3 regions of the Bradyrhizobium sp. YCK136 genome follow, and region 1 is predicted to be linked to each of the others. Evidence: riboswitches for the same ligand, from Rfam matches in the RefSeq annotation. Region 1 holds a riboswitch; each other region holds the start of a gene.
What was found. Region 1 has a riboswitch for cobalamin ahead of ACFLEY_RS29995 (TonB-dependent receptor). Riboswitches for the same ligand answer to the same signal wherever they lie in the genome.
Positions count from the first base shown of each region.

Region 2: it holds a riboswitch for cobalamin, as region 1 does, so the genes downstream of both, metE (5-methyltetrahydropteroyltriglutamate--homocysteine S-methyltransferase) here and ACFLEY_RS29995 (TonB-dependent receptor) in region 1, are expected to answer to the same signal.
Region 3: it holds a riboswitch for cobalamin, as region 1 does, so the genes downstream of both, ACFLEY_RS48550 (ribonucleoside triphosphate reductase) here and ACFLEY_RS29995 (TonB-dependent receptor) in region 1, are expected to answer to the same signal.

Region 1 is NZ_CP172424.1:6,177,354-6,183,461, forward strand. Features, by position in the region: gene ACFLEY_RS29990 (PepSY domain-containing protein) at 1-765, opposite strand, end outside; gene ACFLEY_RS29995 (TonB-dependent receptor) at 778-3,126, opposite strand; cobalamin riboswitch at 3,239-3,441, opposite strand; gene ACFLEY_RS30000 (histidine phosphatase family protein) at 3,514-4,086, shown strand; gene cobT (nicotinate-nucleotide--dimethylbenzimidazole phosphoribosyltransferase) at 4,093-5,145, opposite strand; gene cobF (precorrin-6A synthase (deacetylating)) at 5,156-5,905, opposite strand; gene ACFLEY_RS30015 (energy-coupling factor ABC transporter permease) at 5,952-6,108, opposite strand, start outside.
Region 2 is NZ_CP172424.1:1,293,938-1,300,045, forward strand. Features, by position in the region: partial or broken gene ACFLEY_RS06105 (IS1380-like element ISBdi2 family transposase) at 1-216, shown strand, start outside; gene ACFLEY_RS06110 (nodulate formation efficiency C protein) at 468-1,193, opposite strand; cobalamin riboswitch at 2,203-2,405, shown strand; gene metE (5-methyltetrahydropteroyltriglutamate--homocysteine S-methyltransferase) at 2,506-4,851, shown strand; gene ACFLEY_RS06120 (IS1380-like element ISBdi2 family transposase) at 5,042-6,108, opposite strand, start outside.
Region 3 is NZ_CP172426.1:88,013-94,120, forward strand. Features, by position in the region: gene ACFLEY_RS48540 (anaerobic ribonucleoside-triphosphate reductase activating protein) at 238-891, opposite strand; gene nrdD (anaerobic ribonucleoside-triphosphate reductase) at 848-1,039, opposite strand; gene ACFLEY_RS48550 (ribonucleoside triphosphate reductase) at 1,053-3,062, opposite strand; cobalamin riboswitch at 3,196-3,408, opposite strand; partial or broken gene ACFLEY_RS48555 (IS1380-like element ISBdi2 family transposase) at 3,685-5,023, opposite strand; partial or broken gene ACFLEY_RS48560 (transposase) at 6,064-6,108, shown strand, end outside.

The sequences.
Region 1 (6,108 bases):
GATGATATGATGAAGGGCGTGCCAGCCGCGATAAGGCGAGGAGATCCGGTATCTTCGCATCCTGGACCGCACGATTCCGAGCACTGCACCCAGCATGGCTGCAATCAGCGCCAACAGCGACAGCGTCCAGACCACGCCGTCCCACAGCGCCCAGTTGCTCCTGAGGACCGTCGGATAGATCCAGTGCAGGACGCTGCCGACGAGGTTCCAGCCGCGCTCGCTTCGCGTCGTATCCAGCACAACCTCGCCGGTGCGCGACGAGACGTAGAGCTCCGTTCCGGCCGCGTCGCCGAGCGTTGCGCGAAACAAGGGACGGTGACGGTCAAAGCCGTTCGGCACGCTCCACTGGTCGTAGTCCGCCTGCGCAACGACAGCCGCATGCGCGGCATCGAGCCCGCGCTGGCGCGCATGAGCCCGCACGATGGCGAGCACGACCTCGGGCGACCGCACCGATGCATCCTGCCCGTCGGTCGCGCGAACCGCGCGAAGGCGCGAGGGCCCCGACACGACGTAGACCGGCCCGTCGCTCCGCTGAATCAGGCGCAGGCGCGTAGCATCGGCGATGCCGCTCGCGGCCACGGCATCGGCAACGCCGATCCTCACCTCCGTACGATCCACCGGCGCGAGACCGGCAATCCGCTCCGTTTCCGTCAGCGATGGAAACGGAACGAAGTGCATCACGATTCCCGTCGCGAACCACATCGCGAACAGCAGGCAGAACGCGATCCCGAGCCAGCGATGCAGCAGGACGATCGCACCCATCATGTGGTCAGCGCCCTACCATTTGAATGCGGCCGAGAGTTCATAGGTTCGCGGCGCGCCCAGCAAGATCTGGTCGGGATAGAACGGATCGCCCCATATCGCGTAGCGCTTGTCGGCGATGTTGCGCACGCGGAAGGTCAGGCGAGCCTGATCGACCGCGTTGAATACCGTCTTGGGAATGTCGACGAAGGCATAGACGTCGGCGACGGTATACGCCTTCATCGTCACCGTGTTGGCATCGGTATTGTAGCGGTCGCCGACATGACGGCCGGTGATGCCGACTTCGACCGGCCACGGCGTGAAGAAGCGGTACAAGGCGCCAGCATTGGCAACGATGCGCGGCACGTTCGGCGGCGTGTTGCCCGAGAACGATCCGCCGACGAAATTGTAGTCGGCATAGCGCGCATCGACATAAGCGATGTTGCCCCACAGCCGAAGGGGCTCGATCGGCCGCACCGAGGCCGCGAGCTCGACGCCCTTCGACTCCTGCCGTCCCGCAATATTGAGCGCCTGCCCGCCGGCCGCCGCATAGACGTTCTTGCGCAGGATGTCGTAAGCCGAGAACGACCACTCCGCCCGGTTGTCCCAGAACAGGTGCTTGACGCCGGTCTCGTAGGTCCGCGCGATCGTGAGGTCCAGCGGCTGGGTCGGCAGCAGCAGGAAGATGTTGTTGGCGGAGATATCAGCGCCGGTCGCGTACTGGCTGAAGAAGGTGAGGCCCGGAACGGCCTCCCAGGTGTAGCCGATGCGTCCCGTCACCGGCGCCCAGTCCTTGGTGAACGGAAAGCCCGCGTTCACCAGACCGTTCTCGTCGGTCGAGTTGCGGTCGAGCCCGATATGCTCGACGCGCAGCCCGCCGATCAGCGCGAAGGTCCGCGTCAGCTTCAGCCGGTCCTCGAACGACAGCGCCTCGTTGTCGATGCGCGCGGTCTGCTGCTTGGTCGCGAGCAGTCCGTAATAGCCACGATCGAAATCGACCAGCGGAACATAGTCGTTCGGGAATTTCGCCGCGCCTGGCCTGACGAAGTCGAGATAGCTCGACGACAGCGTCGTGACCAGCCGGTTGTCGAAGCCTGCGATGTTCGTGTCCCAGATCAGGTCGGTGATATTGCCGACAAGGCGCTGGCTGTGCGCGACATAGAAGCGCTCGCGATACACTTGGTTTTTCGTGGAATCGAACGCCTCGATCTCGTTGTTGAACCACGACCGCTCCGCGCCGTAACCATAGGCCTGACTCTTCAGCGTCAGGTCCGGCGCCAGTTTCAGCTCGAAGCCGCCGCGCAACCAGACCTCTTGCGCTACGTTTCGGTTGTCGAGAACGTTGTAGTTGGTGTTGAAGGTGCGGTCGTCGATCGTGACGGCCCCGAGGTCGGTCCTGTTGAAGTAGGTGCCGGAAACAATCCCCGTCGTCGCATGCGAGCCGCTGAAAGCGACCGGCACCAGCGGCGCGCCCCAATAGGCCTTCCCGCGATCCTCGCGGTACTCGATCGCACCCCAGACCTTGAGGCTGTCGGAGATGCGGTAGTTGAGCTGGCCGGACACGTCGAGCGTCTTGGTGTTGGTGTCGTCGACAAAGCCGTTGAGCGAGGAGCGGCTGATGTCGAAGCGGTAGTCGAGGCCCTGAACGTTGGTGCTGCCGCCCGAGCCGTAATGCGCGCGGAACGAGTTCAGGGAGTCGTACGAGAAGTCCGCCTCGTTGCGGATCGCTCCGGTGTGCGGCTGCTTGGTGACGAGGTTGATCGAGCCGCCGGCGGCGCCCTCGCCCGAGATCAGCGAGGCCGGGCCCTTCAGGAATTCGACGGCCTCCAGATTGGCGGTGTCCATGATTCGCGAGGTCATGTTCTGCGGGCCGATCTTGATGCCGTTGTAGAGCGTGTTGATCTGGCTGTTGGTGAAGCCGCGCATCGAGAAGCCTGCCGGCTCTCCCGGAGCGTCGCCGGAGGTGACGCCGACCGCGCCTTGTGCGACCTCGGACACGGTGCGATAGCCCTGCTCGCGCATGGTCTCGGCCGAGATCACCTCGACGGTCGCGGGCGTCTCGCGCACGGTCAGGCCGAGACGCGAGGCGCTCTCAGCCACCGCATTGCTGTTGAGCGGCGTTGGCGCCCCCGCGGCCGGCACGGCGGGCTTGGGCGCCGCCGATGCGACCACTGGCCTGCGTGCTGCTGCGCGGCGCGCACTCTGCGCGTCCCGGGCAGCCGGCTTGGCCGGCTTGCGGGACTGGGCGGGCGACACCTCGACAGGCGGCAGCGGTTCGCGGACCTGCTGCGCCTGCGCGGCGGGCAGATCGGCGACTGTAAACGACGTGAGAGCAGCAGAGGCGAGCAGGAAACGGCGCGACCGTACAATACGGATAGAAGACACAGCGGGACCTCGGTATGACGTCAGTGGCACGTCACAGCGAACGAGGTCTCACCTTTGGCCTTTCAGCCCTCCGATGAAGCCGAATGTCTGTACTCCCCGACCGACATCTTCGCGTGTGACCACGGCTGACGGCAGGTCTCCTGGCTCGCGGGTCGTCACCACTTCGTCGCCTTCCCGGGACCGAGGACCCAGTGGCTTCTGACGAAGGATTATCCGCTTACAGTTGCGGGGGCAGCCGCGGCATTGGGGAAACATCCCCGCACCGCATTCCCTTTTCATCCCCTCTCGGGGGAAACCGTCGCGAGCATCTAGGATTACGATCGAGACAGAGTCAATGTGGCAGTTGCGGCGTTATTGCCTCAGCGACCAACTTCCTTGGAGATAAGCATGGAAGGCGAGACCTTCCTCTGGCTGATACGCCATGCACCCGTCGACGGCGTCGCGGGGACGATTCACGCGCAGGACGCGCCTGCCGATCTCGGCGATCGCGCGCAACTGGAAGCGTTGCGCCAGCGCCTGCCGTGGGACTCTGCGAGCTATGCCAGCCCGTCGCGGCGCACGGTCGAGACGGCGCGCGCATTGGGGCTCGAACCGGAGCTGATGGGCAACTTCAGCGAACAGGATTTCGGCGACTGGACCGGCCGGCGGCATGACGAACTCGCCGCAATGGGCGGCGAAGTCTACGCGCAATTCTGGAGCGACCCTGCGCACCTGAGACCACCGGGCGGCGAAAGCTTCGAGGATCAGGTCGCGCGCGTCCGCCTGGGCCTGTCACGGATCGGCGCCGGGCCAGCAACGCTCGTCGTGCATTCCGGCACGATCCGCGCCGCACTGTGCATCGCGCTGGATCTTGCGCCGCAAGCTGCCCTGCGCTTCGTGATCGATCCGCTGTCGCTCACCAGGATCGACCGGCTCGCGACCGGCTGGCGCGTCGTGTCGGTCAATCAGCGCGTGGTGTGAGCCGGATCAGGCCGGGCGATCCGGCACATTGGCCTGCGCGAAGGTCGCCATGCCGTTGTGAAGCGCACAGGCCGATCGCACCAGCGGCAGCGCGATGGCGGCGCCAGATCCCTCCCCGAGCCTCAGATCGAGGCTGATCAACGGCTGCACGTTCAGGGCGCGAAGCACCAGCCGATGCCCCTGCTCCGCCGATTGATGCGACGGCAGCAGGAAAGGCTGGCATGACGGATTGAGGCGCACGGCGGCCAGCGCCGCGACCGACACGATGAAGCCGTCGATCAATACGGGAATGCGGCGTTGCGCGGCCGCGATGATCGCACCGCAAATGGCCGCGATCTCGAGGCCGCCGACGGCGCACAGGATTTTTTCGGGCGCCGCAGCCGCAACGCCATGGCGCGCAACCGCGGCATCGATCACGCGCGCCTTGTGCGCACGGCCGGCGGCATCGACGCCGGTGCCGCTGCCCGCGATTTCTTCGGCGCTCACGCCGAGCAGACTCGCCGCGATCGCCGCCGAGGTCGTGGTGTTGCCGATACCCATCTCGCCGAAGATCAGAAGATCGGGCTGGCCGGCTGCCGCGCGCGCAACCGCACGCTCGCCGGCCTCGAAGGCGAAGGCCAGCTCTGCAGGCGTGAGCGCAGCCTCGACGCTGAAATCGCGCGTGCCGCTGCGCGGCTTGTCGGTGACGATGCCTATCATCTCGTCTTGCGCCAGTGTGCCGGCGTCAACGACTTCCAGGTGCGAACCCAACTCACGCGCCAGCACCGAGATCGCGGCGCCGCCCGAGGCGAAGTTCGCCATCATCGCGATGGTCACGGCTTGCGGATAGGCCGACACGCCTTGCGCAACGATGCCGTGGTCGCCCGCGAAGATGATGATCGGCACGCGTGCCGCGCGTGGCTGCTCGGTCGCTTGCAGGCCCGCGAGCTCGATCGCGAGCTGCTCGAGCCGGCCGAGCGCGCCGGTCGGCTTCGTCAGTTGCGCCTGCCGCACGATCGCCGCGTCGCGATGGACCGCGGAGATCTCGGGGCACTTATAGTAGACCCATTCGGGGAGCATGCTGCCTCGCTTACGGCCTGCGCTTGAGGATGTAGCAGTCCATGATCCAGCCGTGCCGCTCGCGCGCCTCCTGCCGCAGCGCGGCGATGCGCGGGCCCACCTCGGCCAGCGCGCCGGACATGATGATCTGATCGGGCATGCCGAGATAGGCGCCCCACCAGATCTGGAGCCCGACCGGATCGAGCGACTGAAACGCCGTGCCGCCATCGAGCATCACGACCACGGTGTCTGCGCTTACCGGCCAGCCGCCTTCACGCAAGCGGCGGCCTGTCGTGACCAGAAAGGGCTCGCCGATGTCGTTGAGCGGCAGCGCATGCGCCGCGCACAACGCCTGGATCGACGTGATGCCGGGGATGACCTCGATCTCCGGCAAGGGATCGAGCCGGCCCGCAATGCGCAGCGAGGAATCGTAGAGCGACGGATCGCCCCAGATTAGCAGCGCGACCCTGCCATCCCCTTCGAGATGGCTCGTGATGGTCTGCGACCATTTCGCGGCGACCGCATCGTGCCAATCGTCGACGCCCTTGCGGTAGTCCGCCTCGCCTGCGTCGCGCACGGGAAGATCGAACTCGGCGATACGCGTGTTGTCGCTGGTCAGCGCATCCGCGCAGATCGTCCGCCTGAGATCGGCGAGATCGGACTTTGCGCTCCCCTTGCGCGGGATCAGGACGAGATCGGCCGCGTTGATGGCGCGGGTCGCGGCGTGCGTGAGCTGCTCGGGATCGCCGCAACCGATGCCTATCAGGGAGAGAGTGAGCATCATGTTCGCGAAGGGCGGCCATGACGGCCGCCCTTTCGCTTGTCTCTTAGGCCGCGTTGTGCAGGCGCGGGGTGACGAGGCCGGGCGCGGTGACGCCGCGCAGCGACTTCGCCAGCGCCAGCACGGCGAGATCGGCCAGCGGCTCGATCACGATGACGAGCGCATAGGAGGCCGCGAAGGTCGCAATGTTGACGAGGTTGGTC
Region 2 (6,108 bases), 4.9 Mb from region 1:
GCCGCTTATTGGCTGATGCTGACCGTGCGCGACGCCATTCCCAAAGCCCGGGAATTGGCCACTGCCGAGTTCGCGACGCTGCGTCTTCGTCTTCTGAAAATCGCTGCCCGTGTGGTCGAGACCACGAGCCGCATTCGCCTTGCGTTCGCCGCGGCATGTCCCGAAGCCGACCTGATCCGCGGCTTGCCCGGCGCGCTGCTGCCGCTCAGTCCTTGACCGGCGGGGCGTCCGCCCCCCGTTCGCCCCACTCCTCCATCGCCTACAAAACAGCTTGATGTAGAACCCGGTGAGAAAAGGCCGGACGGTCACCCACGCCAGCCGCCAGCCCCCGTCAGACGTCAAGAACGACCGTGCTCTCGTGAACAGATCGGGCTAAAACAAAGCAAGTGCCGAGCGCGTATGTCTTGCAGTCGGTCCGAGGCACTGGGCCATGGAGGAACTGCGGCGCGATGTTGCTCTGCGGCAGTTTACTCGGGCCTTCGCTCTCCTAAGTATTCCTCTTCATTTGGCTCGGTGCGTTGGAACCAGGAGCCAGGGGCAAATTTCGCGATGCGCTTGGCAAAGGAGGATTGTGGCTCCCAATCCTGTCCTTCTCTCTTTTCGAAAGTGATGACCCCGTTGTGTGCAAAATAACGTGGTCCTTGGATACTACAATTCACCAAGAGCTGAACGCGCCACACGTCACCCGTCTCGGCCGGTTTGCCATTCCGCTTCGGTAAGTAGTCCACTCCAACTGGTTCAATGATAGTGCAGCGGCCCTGCCGCAGAAGATCGCCGAGCCGGCCTTGCGGGGTGGCCACGAAGTTGAAGTTGGCCGGATCATGCAGAAAGCGAAGATTTGCGTCCCTTTCGCCATCTGCGACTTCACTGGCGATCAGGGAGAGCGCCAGGGCGCGCCAGCCCAATTCCATCGGCTTCGCATAAGTCGACGCAAGTTCAAACGTGCCGTCGAGGGCGATCTTCCAAGTGATAACGTACTGTTCGTCCGATTTGTTGTCCCGGTGTCTGGTCCACGAAACGAAAATAAAGTCGTTTTGGCCAAGTTCAACAACGCCCCACATTTGAGGCACGAACTGTGCCACCTTCGAGACATTGGAGATAATTTGTTCTATCGTCTCACCATCTTGCGCTCGCCAAGTTGACTTCAATCGTTCGACAAGGGGGCTGTCGCTGGCCCGAATATTATTGCTCATGGCAGCCGGCCAGGCGAGGCAGATTAAGAATCCGACCAAGCAAAGCCATAGCGCGGGTCTTCCAGACATTCTCTTCATAACCCTCGGCCTATCGCGTTTCATCCAAACATCTTGTAAAGCAGGCAACCTCGAACCTGCTATGAGCCATCGCAAGAAGTTTACGGGGATGCGACGTGGCACCCGCTGGCTGTCCCGCGCGATCAGGCGCTCCCTGTATGTCATGCGCAGCTAACTTCCCCGACAGCGACTGCGTCAATTGGCTGAGCTGGACCTGCCCAGCAGGAGGAGACTGGGCATGCCGAGGGTCTGCATTCTTCGTGCCAGGCAATAGGCGGAAATTTTCACAGAGTTTGTGTCGCTCTTGTCGACTTTCCGACCTTTGCACGTTTTCGATGTTCCTATTCAGTGTATCCGCCGCAGCTTGTGCATCCTTGTCCCGCACCGGATATTTAGCAGAAGAGTTGAACGCCTCGATGCCGGATGCCTGATGGACGGAAGTGCGTTTGCCGCTATTGAGCTGTGTGGTTCGCTATCGTGCCGCCGGCGTTCGAGCTGCATGATTGCCAGCGGCACCAAGCCGGCTTGATCCCGGCTTTGAAGTCTGGGTGGCACGCAAATCAACCCCTCGCCTCGTATGTTGCTAAATTCCGCCACGTGCCTTGGCCTATTCGCTGCAGATCCTTTAGTTGAGAGAATAGCTGGCTAGCCGAGGTGCTGGGCGAACCTCTGGAAATCGCAAAGCCGCATCGAAAGCATTCTGATAGAAACGTCGGTACTCCCGCCGGAAGGCTGCTTCTGTCCCTTTCATCGATCTGGCGTGCGGCTCCGCCTCAAGGCAGCTCCGGATGCTATCCCGGTATCTGAGAAGGATATGTCTGATTATGACATCTCTGATTAGAGAATGTTTCTGGATGGTGGTAAGTCACAGAGATGCACGGTCATTCGGCTAGCAGATGTCGCAGATTAGCTTGCACATAATCTGAGAGGTTGACGGAAGAGTTCTCGTGCCGATAATCCAAGTCGTCGAGGTTCTCCGGTTCCCATTGATCCGGAGCTAAGAGGGAAGCCGGTGCAAATGCCGGCGCTGCCCCCGCAACTGTAAGTGGCGAGCCGCTGTCCAACGATGTCACTGAAGCCTGCACGGCTTCGGGAAGGCCGGACAGCAGCGATGACCAGCAAGCCAGGAGACCGGCCCCGACAATATATTGGTCCACGGGCGGGGTGTCTCGGTGGTACGCCAAGCAGCCGTCGCACGCGCGACTTCTCCTGCCTGCGTCCGCCATGGCCTTTGTCCCCAACAGGGGTTAACGCGATGTCTCCTCTCTCTCTCCCAGTTGCTACGCTCGGAACGCCACGCATCGGCCCAAGGCGTGAGCTCAAGCTCGCTCTAGAAAGCTACTGGTCTGGAAAGATTAGTGAACAGCAGTTGCACGAAGACGCATCCGGCCTACGCGCAGCGAATTGGGCTCGTCAGAAATCGCTCGGCGTCACGATCATTCCGTCAAACGACTTCTCGCTGTATGATCAGGTGCTTGATACAAGTGTCATGGTTGGCGCCATCCCGGAGATCTACGCCTCGAACGGAGAATCCGTTTCGCTCCAGACGTACTTCGCCATGGCCCGCGGATCGCAATGCGGCGATCAGGATGCGAGTTGCGACCAGAGTACGCGGGGATCTGGCGTGCCCGCGCAGGAAATGACCAAGTGGTTCGATACCAACTACCACTACATGGTTCCCGAGTTTTACCGGGGACAGGCGTTCAGACTGTGCTCTCGCAAACCCGTCGAAGAGTATGAGGAAGCCAGGGCTCTTGGCTTTCAGACCCGCCCTGTCCTGATCGGGCCGGTCACATTTTTAAAGCTCGGCAAGAGTACCGATAGCGCGTTCCAGCCCCTCTCTCTCCTCGATGATCTGATACCTGTCTATATCGAACTTCTGCATGAATTAGCCAAACGAGGGGCAAGTTGGGTTCAGTTTGATGAGCCCTGCCTGGTCCTTGATCTGGATGAGGCGGCGCGACAATCGTTGCTGCACGCCTATAACCGGTTCGCAAAGGAGGGACCCGCTATCAAGATCATGCTTGCGAGCTATTTCGGCGCCCTAGGCGACAATCTGGATACTGCCTTGAGCCTGCCAATTTCCGGTCTGCACGTCGATTTGGTTCGAGCGCCAGAACTATTGGATCAGATCATTGCTGACGGCCGAAGTGATCTCGTCATGTCGCTCGGTGTCATCGACGGCCGCAATGTGTGGCGGTCGAACTTGCCGTCGCTCCGTCAGCGGCTGAAGCCCTCGATTGCGAAGCTTGGCAGGCACCGTGTACAGCTCGCTCCGTCCTGCTCGCTGCTTCACGTGCCGGTCGATGTTGAACTCGAGACCGGGCTCGCGTCCGACGTCAAGAGCTGGCTTGCTTTCTCGGTTCAGAAGATGCGTGAGCTTGCGATCCTGGCGCGGGTACTCGCAGGCGACCAGAATGTTGGGCTAGCTCTTGCCGAGTCGGAATGCGCCGCGACTGCCCGCCGGACCTCGCCGAAGATCCATAATGCCAACGTCGCTGTCCGAATGAGGGCGATCGATCAGACGATGCGCCAGCGCGCCACCCCGTTTGCCCGTCGTTCCGAGATCCAAAGGGAACGCTTTGGACTGCCGGCTTTTCCTACCACGACGATAGGATCGTTTCCGCAGACCACAGCGGTGCGAAATGCTCGCGCGGCGCATGCGCGAGGTGCGATGAGCGAGGAGCAATACGACAGGTTCCTCAAAGAGGAGATAGCCCGCGCCGTACGTTGGCAGGAGGACATCGGTCTTGACGTCCTCGTGCATGGCGAATTCGAGCGTAATGACATGGTGCAGTACTTCAGCGAGCAACTCGCCGGCTTCGCATTTACAAGGAACGGATGGGTTCAGTCCTATGGTTCGCGCTGCGTTAGGCCCCCGATCCTGTTTGGCGATGTAGTGCGGCCGAAGCCGATCACCGTGGAATGGTGGCGCTACGCGCAATCACTAACTGGTAAGCCGATGAAGGCGATGTTGACCGGACCGGTGACGATCCTGAACTGGTCGTTTGTTCGCGATGATATTCCTAGAAGCGAGGTCTGCCGTCAGCTTGCGCTCGCGATGCGCGATGAAGTCCGCGATCTCGAGAATGCCGGTGCAGCCATAATACAGATCGACGAAGCTGCACTCCGCGAAGGATTGCCATTGCGCCGGTCGGACTGGAAGGCATATCTCGATTGGGCCGGAGATTGCTTCCGCCTCTGCTCATCGGGCGTTACCGATCAAACGCAAATCCATACACATATGTGCTACTCAGAGTTTAACGACATCATCGGTGCGATCGCTGCAATGGATGCGGATGTCATTTCAATCGAGACGTCGCGATCGAAAATGGAGCTACTGGATGCGTTCAGGAAGTACGAATATCCAAATCAAATCGGACCGGGCGTGTACGACATTCACTCTCCACGCGTCCCCGAGACGGGCGAAATGAAGGAGCTGATGGTGCTAGCTCGGACGCGTTTGCAGGATTCGCAGCTTTGGGTCAATCCGGACTGCGGCCTAAAAACGCGCAAATGGGAGGAGGTTCGGCCGGCGCTCACCAACATGGTCGCTGCCGCGCGCGAACTGCGCGCAGCATCCGATCCGCAAATCGGTTGATCCCGAGCTCCGGTCTGTTCTCAACAAAGCTAACCCGATCTATTCACGAGAGCACGGTCGTTCTTGACGTCTGACGGGGGCTGGCGGCTGGCGTGGGTGACCGTCCGGCCTTTTCTCACCGGGTTCTACATCAAGCTGTTTTGTAGGCGATGGAGGAGTGGGGCGGGTGAGCGGGCGCAGGCCCGGTCGGTTACGGACCGAGCGGGAGCAGCGCGCCGGGCAAGCCGCGGATCAGGTCGGCTTCGGGACATGCCGCGGCAAACGCAAGGCGAATGCGGCTCGTGGTCTCGACCACACGGGCAGCGAGTTTCAAGAGACGAAGACGCAGCGTCGCGAACTCGGCAGTGGCCAATTCCCGGGCTTTGGGAATGGCGTCGCGCACGGTCAGCATCAGCCAATAAGCGGCCGTATGGAGCACGAGACGGACCTGGTTGGCGAGCGCCGAACGGCAGCTGGTGCGGTCGGAGGCGAGCTGTGTCTTATGCAGCTTGATCAGATTCTCTGCTTGGCCGCGCGCGCAATACAGGCTGTCGTAGATCCACTCGGCCGAGCCGACATCGAGGCTGGTGACGACGAAACGGATGTCGAGGCCGAGCATCGTCGCCTCAATACGGGCGACGGTGCGCCGTTCGCGATCCCAGGACTTTGCCTTGTGGCGGGTCTCGGTATAGCCACGCAGAACCGGCAGGTTCTCGATGGCGCGTCGGGTGCGGATGTCGTCGGCGACCTCGTCGACTTTTCTGGCGAGAGGCTTGGTGCCGGACAGACCGAAGATGTAGTCGATGCCGTTGGTCTCGCACCACGCCATGGCCTCCGGCCGGGCATAGTGCCCGTCGCCACGGAACGTAATTCGCGTGTTGTGCCATCGCGTGCGGATATGCCGTACCAGGCGGCGCAGATGGGCACGCACCTCGACGCCGCCCGGCGTCTTGCCGGGCCGCAGCACGACGGCCACGGGCCGGCTCTTCTCCGTGTCGTAGACGTGGATCGGCAGAAAGCAGCGTTCGTCATAATGAGCGTTGAACAGCGAGAGCTGCTGATGGCCGTGGACGACGTCGCAGGTATCATCGATGTCGAGCGTGACGGATGCCGGCTCGTGGGGGTAGCTATCCATCCATGCGTCGACCAAAATGTAGGTCAGTCGGATCACGTCGCGCAGGCGCGGAGCATTCTCCAGCCGCGACAGCGTCGGCTGGGAACACAGATCCCGGCCCGTGTCCGGTAGGCGACCGCAGGCCAGCTTGAATGCCGGATCGG
Region 3 (6,108 bases), on a different replicon from region 1:
GTCGGGCAAATCGAAGCCAGTGGTGTGGCGCTGGCAGGCGCGTTTCATGGCGGAGGGCGTTGCCCGGTTGACGCGCGACAAGACGCTGTACTCGCAGCACTCTCGTTGTTGGGTCTCGGTATCTTCGGTCCGGGAATCGCAAATGGCCTGGTGTCTGGCGGACCGCAACTCGGGTGGAAGGAGTGTGGAAGGATAGGTGCCGCAGCCAGCACCCCGAACTGCAGCGGCTCACGGGGACTAAAGCAGGCTCGCGGTCGTGCATCCGGCCGCGCGGAACGGCTGAAGCCGATGGGCAGGAACGCCAAGCGCGACAAGGTCGGACGCCAGACGCGCCAGGTCGGAGCGATCCAGCAAGGCATCATGAACCGTCGTGCGGATGTCGCACGCGACGCCGCTTTCGAGCAGGCGCACGAGGCTGGCCTTGGCCTTGATGCCGCTCCCAATGACGCCAGTGATCCGCGCGTAATCATCGAACGCAGCCTTGACGTCGAAGCCAATCCAGTCGACGAGCGGCAATACGGCGGACAGCCGTGTGGGATAGGGCCCGGCGGTGTGCAATCCGATGCGGAAGCCGAGTTCGCGTCGCACAGCACGCATCGCGTCCGGCAGCGCCGCCTGGAGGGTGGGTTCGCCGCCAGAGAACACCACGCCGTCGAGCAGGCCGCGACGGCTGTCGAGAAAAGACAGCACGTCCGGCCACGCGATTTCGAAGTCTCCCCTCGGCGGAATCAGATGCGGGTTGTGGCAATAGCCGCACGACCAAGGGCAGCCCTGGCAGAACACCGTTGCCACGAGCTCGCCCGGCCAGTCGCAGGTGGACAGCCGGGCCAGCCCGCCAATCTGCAATTCAGCCGAGCGCGACGCGCGCTTCAGCGAAGAACCTGCGCTCATTGTGCTCGCCTTTCTTGCCGCGATTGAACGACGACACCGGCCGGTGATAACCCATCACGCGGGTCCAGACCTCACAGGGCTGGCGCTCGTCGTCGCTGAGCGTCACCGCGGAATCGGTGCTGGTCGCACGGGCAGTGGATTCGTTCATCTGTGGTCTCCTTTCAGTGCGCGGCGGCATGCCGCTTGGCTGCGAGCCGTTCGGCGTCGCATTTCGGGCAGAAGGCATGCTCGCCTTCGAGATAGCCGTGCGTCGGACAGATCGAGAATGTCGGCGTGACGGTGACGTAGGGTAGGCGGAAATTTGAGAGCGCCCGCCGCACGAGCTTCTTGCACGCTGCGCCCGAGGACAAGCGTGAGCCCATGTAGAGATGGAGCACCGTACCGCCGGTGTATTTGCGTTGCAGCTCGTCTTGGCGCTCAAGGGCCTCGAACGGATCGTCGGTGAGGCCGACCGGAAGCTGGCTCGAATTGGTGTAATAGGGGAGATCGACGGTGCCCGCCTGCAAGATTCCGGGGTAGCGCTTGCGGTCTTCCTTCGCGAAGCGGTAGGTCGTGCCCTCCGCGGGCGTGGCTTCGAGGTTGAACAGGATGCCGGTTTCGGTCTGGAACGCGGCGATGCGCGCGCGCACATGGTCGAGCAGCCGTACCGCAAAGGCATGGCCCCAGGGTGTGCTGATGTTCTCGCAATCGGCGGTGAGGTTGCGGATCATCTCGTTGACGCCATTGACGCCGAGCGTCGAGAAATGGTTGCGCAGCGTGCCCAGATAGCGCTTGCTATAGGGAAAAAGTCCGTCGTCCATGTAGCGTTGCACGACCTTGCGCTTGATGTCCAGGCTGTTGCGACCGATTTCCAGCAGCGCGTCGAGGCGATGGAATAGGCCCGCTTCGTCGCCGCGATGCAGATAGCCGAGGCGAGCGCAATTAATGGTAACCACACCAATAGAGCCGGTCTGCTCAGCGCTGCCGAACAGGCCGTTACCGCGCTTGAGCAGCTCGGTGAGATCGAGCTGTAGTCGGCAGCACATCGAGCGGATCATGTTCGGCTTGAGCTCGGAATTGATGAAGTTCTGGAAGTAGGGCAGGCCGTATTTCGCCGTCATCTCGAACAGGCGATCAGCGTTATCGCTCTCCCAGGGGAAATCCGCAGCGATGTTGTAGGTCGGGATTGGAAAGGTGAATACACGGCCCTTGGCGTCACCTTTCGTCATCACCTCCATATAGGCGCGGTTGATCATGTCCATTTCGGAACGCAGGTCGCCATAGGTGAAATCCATCTCCTCTCCGCCGATCACCGGCACCTGATCGCGGAGGTCCTCCGGGCAGGTCCAGTCGAAGGTGAGATTGGTGAAAGGCGTCTGCGTACCCCAGCGCGAGGGGACATTGAGGTTGTAGATGAGCTCCTGGATCGATTGCAGTACGTCGCCGTAGCTCAAGCCGTCCCTCCGGATGAACGGCGCCATATAGGTGTCGAACGAACTGAAGGCTTGCGCGCCCGCCCACTCGTTCTGCAACGTGCCGAGAAAATTGACGATCTGCCCGACCGCACTCGACATGTGCTTCGGCGGGCCGGCCTCGACCTTGCCGGGCACGCCGTTCAGTCCCTCGGTCAAGAGCGTGCGCAGCGACCAGCCGGCGCAATAACCGGCGAGCATGTCGAGGTCATGGATATGGATGTCGCCTTCACGATGGGCGTGGCCGATCTCCGGCGGGTAGATGTGCGACAGCCAGTAGTTGGCGACGACCTTGCCCGAGAGGTTCAGGATAAGGCCGCCCAGCGAATAGCCCTGGTTGGCGTTGGCATTCACGCGCCAGTCGGTACGTTCGAGATACTCGTTGATGGAAGCGGCGACATCAACCATCGTCTTGTGGTCCCGACGCGCCTGTCCGCGTTTCTCACGATAGACGATGTAGGCGCGCGCAGTGGCGAAATAGTCGGCCGCGATCAGCACCTGCTCGACAATATCCTGCACCTCTTCAATTTGGGGCGTTGCGCCGGCGAAGCGGTGCGCGATGACCTTGATAGTCTCTCCCGTGAGCCGGCCGGCCGCCTCGTCGTCGAACTCGCCGGTCGCCCGTCCCGCGCGCGCGATCGCAGAACGGATCTTGCCGGCATCGAACACAACCGTGTCGCCATCGCGTTTGACGATCGAGCGCGGCAATGCGGCTTGCAAAGAATTGCTTTGACCCAGACCAGACATCGGCATCCCATATGGGTTGGGGCAGGGCCGAGGTAGGCGCATGCGGAAAACGAGCCGCCCTCGGCGGCCGACTGCCGGCAAGCGACCACCGGGACACCCCGCCCGAGGACTCTGTTGTTGTCGCGGCAGGTCTCCTGGCTCGCGGGTTATTGCTGCTGTCTGGCCTTCCCGACGCGGAGATTTTGCGCCAGTGACTCTATCGACATCGGCTCGCCGCTTACAGTTGCGGGGGCAGCGCCGGCTTTGGCTTTCGGCCGTACCGGCTTCCCTCTTAGCTCTCTATCTTGTGATTCGAGAGACCGTGACGGCTACATTTAGGGGGCATATTCGATTCTGTGTCAACAGGTAGTTTATTGCAGCGGAAATATAGAGCCCGTCATGGGTTCTCGTCTTCGTTGCGCCACGCGTCGATTGTCTCGGGCTGCTTAGCCCGTCCTATTCGTGAGAGTGCGGCTTTTGGGCCCGATTGATGCGGCCGCACATCTTGTCTGACGAGGCGCACAGGATTGCCTTCGGCTTTTCGCCGCCTGACGACCGGTACTTTGCAACGCGCTTGAGGGATGGGTTGGGCGAACGGGGGCGGACGCCCCGCCGGTCAAGGACTGAGCGGCAGCAGCGCGCCGGGCAAGCCGCGGATCAGGTCGGCTTCGGGACATGCCGCGGCGAACGCAAGGCGAATGCGGCTCGTGGTCTCGACCACACGGGCAGCGAGTTTCAAGAGACGAAGACGCAGCGTCGCGAACTCGGCAGCGGCCAATTCCCGGGCTTTGGGAATGGCGTCGCGCACGGTCAGCATCAGCCAATAAGCGGCCGTATGGAGCACGAGACGGACCTGGTTGGCGAGCGCCGAACGGCAGCTGGTGCGGTCGGAGGCGAGCTGTGTCTTATGCAGCTTGATCAGATTCTCGGCTTGGCCGCGCGCGCAATACAGGCTGTCGTAGATCCACTCGGCCGAGCCGACATCGAGGCTGGTGACGACGAAACGGATGTCGAGGCCGAGCATCGTCGCCTCAATACGGGCGACGGTGCGCCGTTCGCGATCCCAGGACTTTGCCTTGTGGCGCGTCTCGGTATAGCCACGCAGAACCGGCAGGTTCTCGATGGCGCGTCGGGTGCGGATGTCGTCGGCGACCTCGTCGACTTTTCTGGCGAGAGGCTTGGTGCCGGACAGACCGAAGATGTAGTCGATGCCGTTGGTCTCGCACCACGCCATGGCCTCCGGCCGGGCATAGTGCCCGTCGCCACGGAACGTAATTTGCGTGTTGTGCCACCGCGTCCGGATATGCCGTACGGCGCAGATGGGCACGCACCTCGACGCCGCCCGGCGTCTTGCCGGGCCGCAGCACGACGGCCACGGGCCGGCTCTTCTCCGTGTCGTAGACGTGGATCGGCAGGAAGCAGCGTTCGTCATAATGAGCGTTGAACAGCGAGAGCTGCTGATGGCCGTGGACGACGTCGCAGGTATCATCGATGTCGAGCGTGACGGATGCCGGCTCGCGCGGGTAGCTATCCATCCATGCGTCGACCAAAGTGTAGGTCAGCCGGATCACGTCGCGCAGGCGCGGAGCATTCTCCAGCCGCGACAGCGTCGGCTGGGAACACAAATCCCGGCCCGTGTCCGGTAGGCGACCGCAGGCCAGTTTGAATGCCGGATCGGACCTCAGATGATCGAGGTCGTCGGCGTCCTCGTAGCCGCAGCAGATCGCGAACATGCGAGCGCGGAACATATCGACCAGGCTGTGCACGACCCGCGTCGGATCGCGCCGATCCGGGAACACCCGGGCCAGATTGTTGGCCAAACCGAGACGCCGCTCGGCCATCGCCAGAAGCATCACGCCCCCGTTCGAGGTTAGGCGCCCACCATCGAAGGCAGCTGTGACTTTCTTGGCGTGAATGGCTGGAAACGAGAAGGGCGGAATCGTATCGTCGGTCATGGCGGGCGTGGCGTTCGCGGTTGGAGGTGATGGGGTTGGCTTCGCAACCGAATCCTACGCCGCATCAGCGCTTTACCCCTCAGGCGCACTCTTACGAATAAGACGGGTTAAGTTGAAGAAAGATTGAGTGACTCCCGATCATTTCTGTGCCGAAACGTGGAGTCGCGGTCGTGCCGCGTCCAAAGAAACCGGCGCGAGCGGCCTATTAGACGCGGTAGGTGATCCGAAACGAGACTATCAAGCATGAAGAGATCGAGCGCGAGGCAGAGGTTTTATTTGTGTTGAATTCTTGCTTCTCGATAGTGGTCTGAAATCGTATCATCGGTCATGGCGGGCGTGGCGTTCGCGGTTGAAGGTGATGGGGTGGCTTCGCAACCGAATCCTACGCCGCATCAGCGCTTTACACCACGCTCGCCAGCCTCTCAGGCGCCCTCTCGCGAATAAGACGGGTTAGCCAGCGCCGCGATTTTTGTGGCCGGATGGAGCGCGAAGCGGATTGATTTGTGAATCGGCGCGATGGAATGACCTTGCCCAGATTAATGATGTCAACGGCTTAACGTGCCGATCGGCGCCGGGACCCCGCGCCAACTCACATTCTTGCCAAGACTATAGTGACCAGCCTCAATCGCGAGCGCCAGGCCGGGAAGAGTTTTGCGTTGCTCAAGCCGCTCGAGGTGACGTCATTCCGCTATGAGAAAAAGGGCCAGAAGGACATCGATGACGAGAAGGAAACGTTCGACGCAATACGCGCTCAAAGCGATCTCTTCTCGAAGCAGGTCGTTCGCAGCTACATTCCCTGCCCATATCTCTTCAAATACCGATACCGAACGGATGACGGTCTTCGCGAGGGCACCTGCCAGGACTGGGAGATTGAAGCAACATTCCATAAGTGGTCGCGGCTCTATGGCGAAAGCAAAGCTCTAAGTGAAATGCAGCGAGTATTCGGTGAAGAGTTGCCGAAAAAGGGAATGCTACTCGCGATGGGCACTTACTCGCTGCATCCAGATACATGGCTCATCAATGGAGTGGTGCGGCAGGAAGAGAAATACCACGTCAAATACGGACGTGCGGTGGAGTGCCTGATC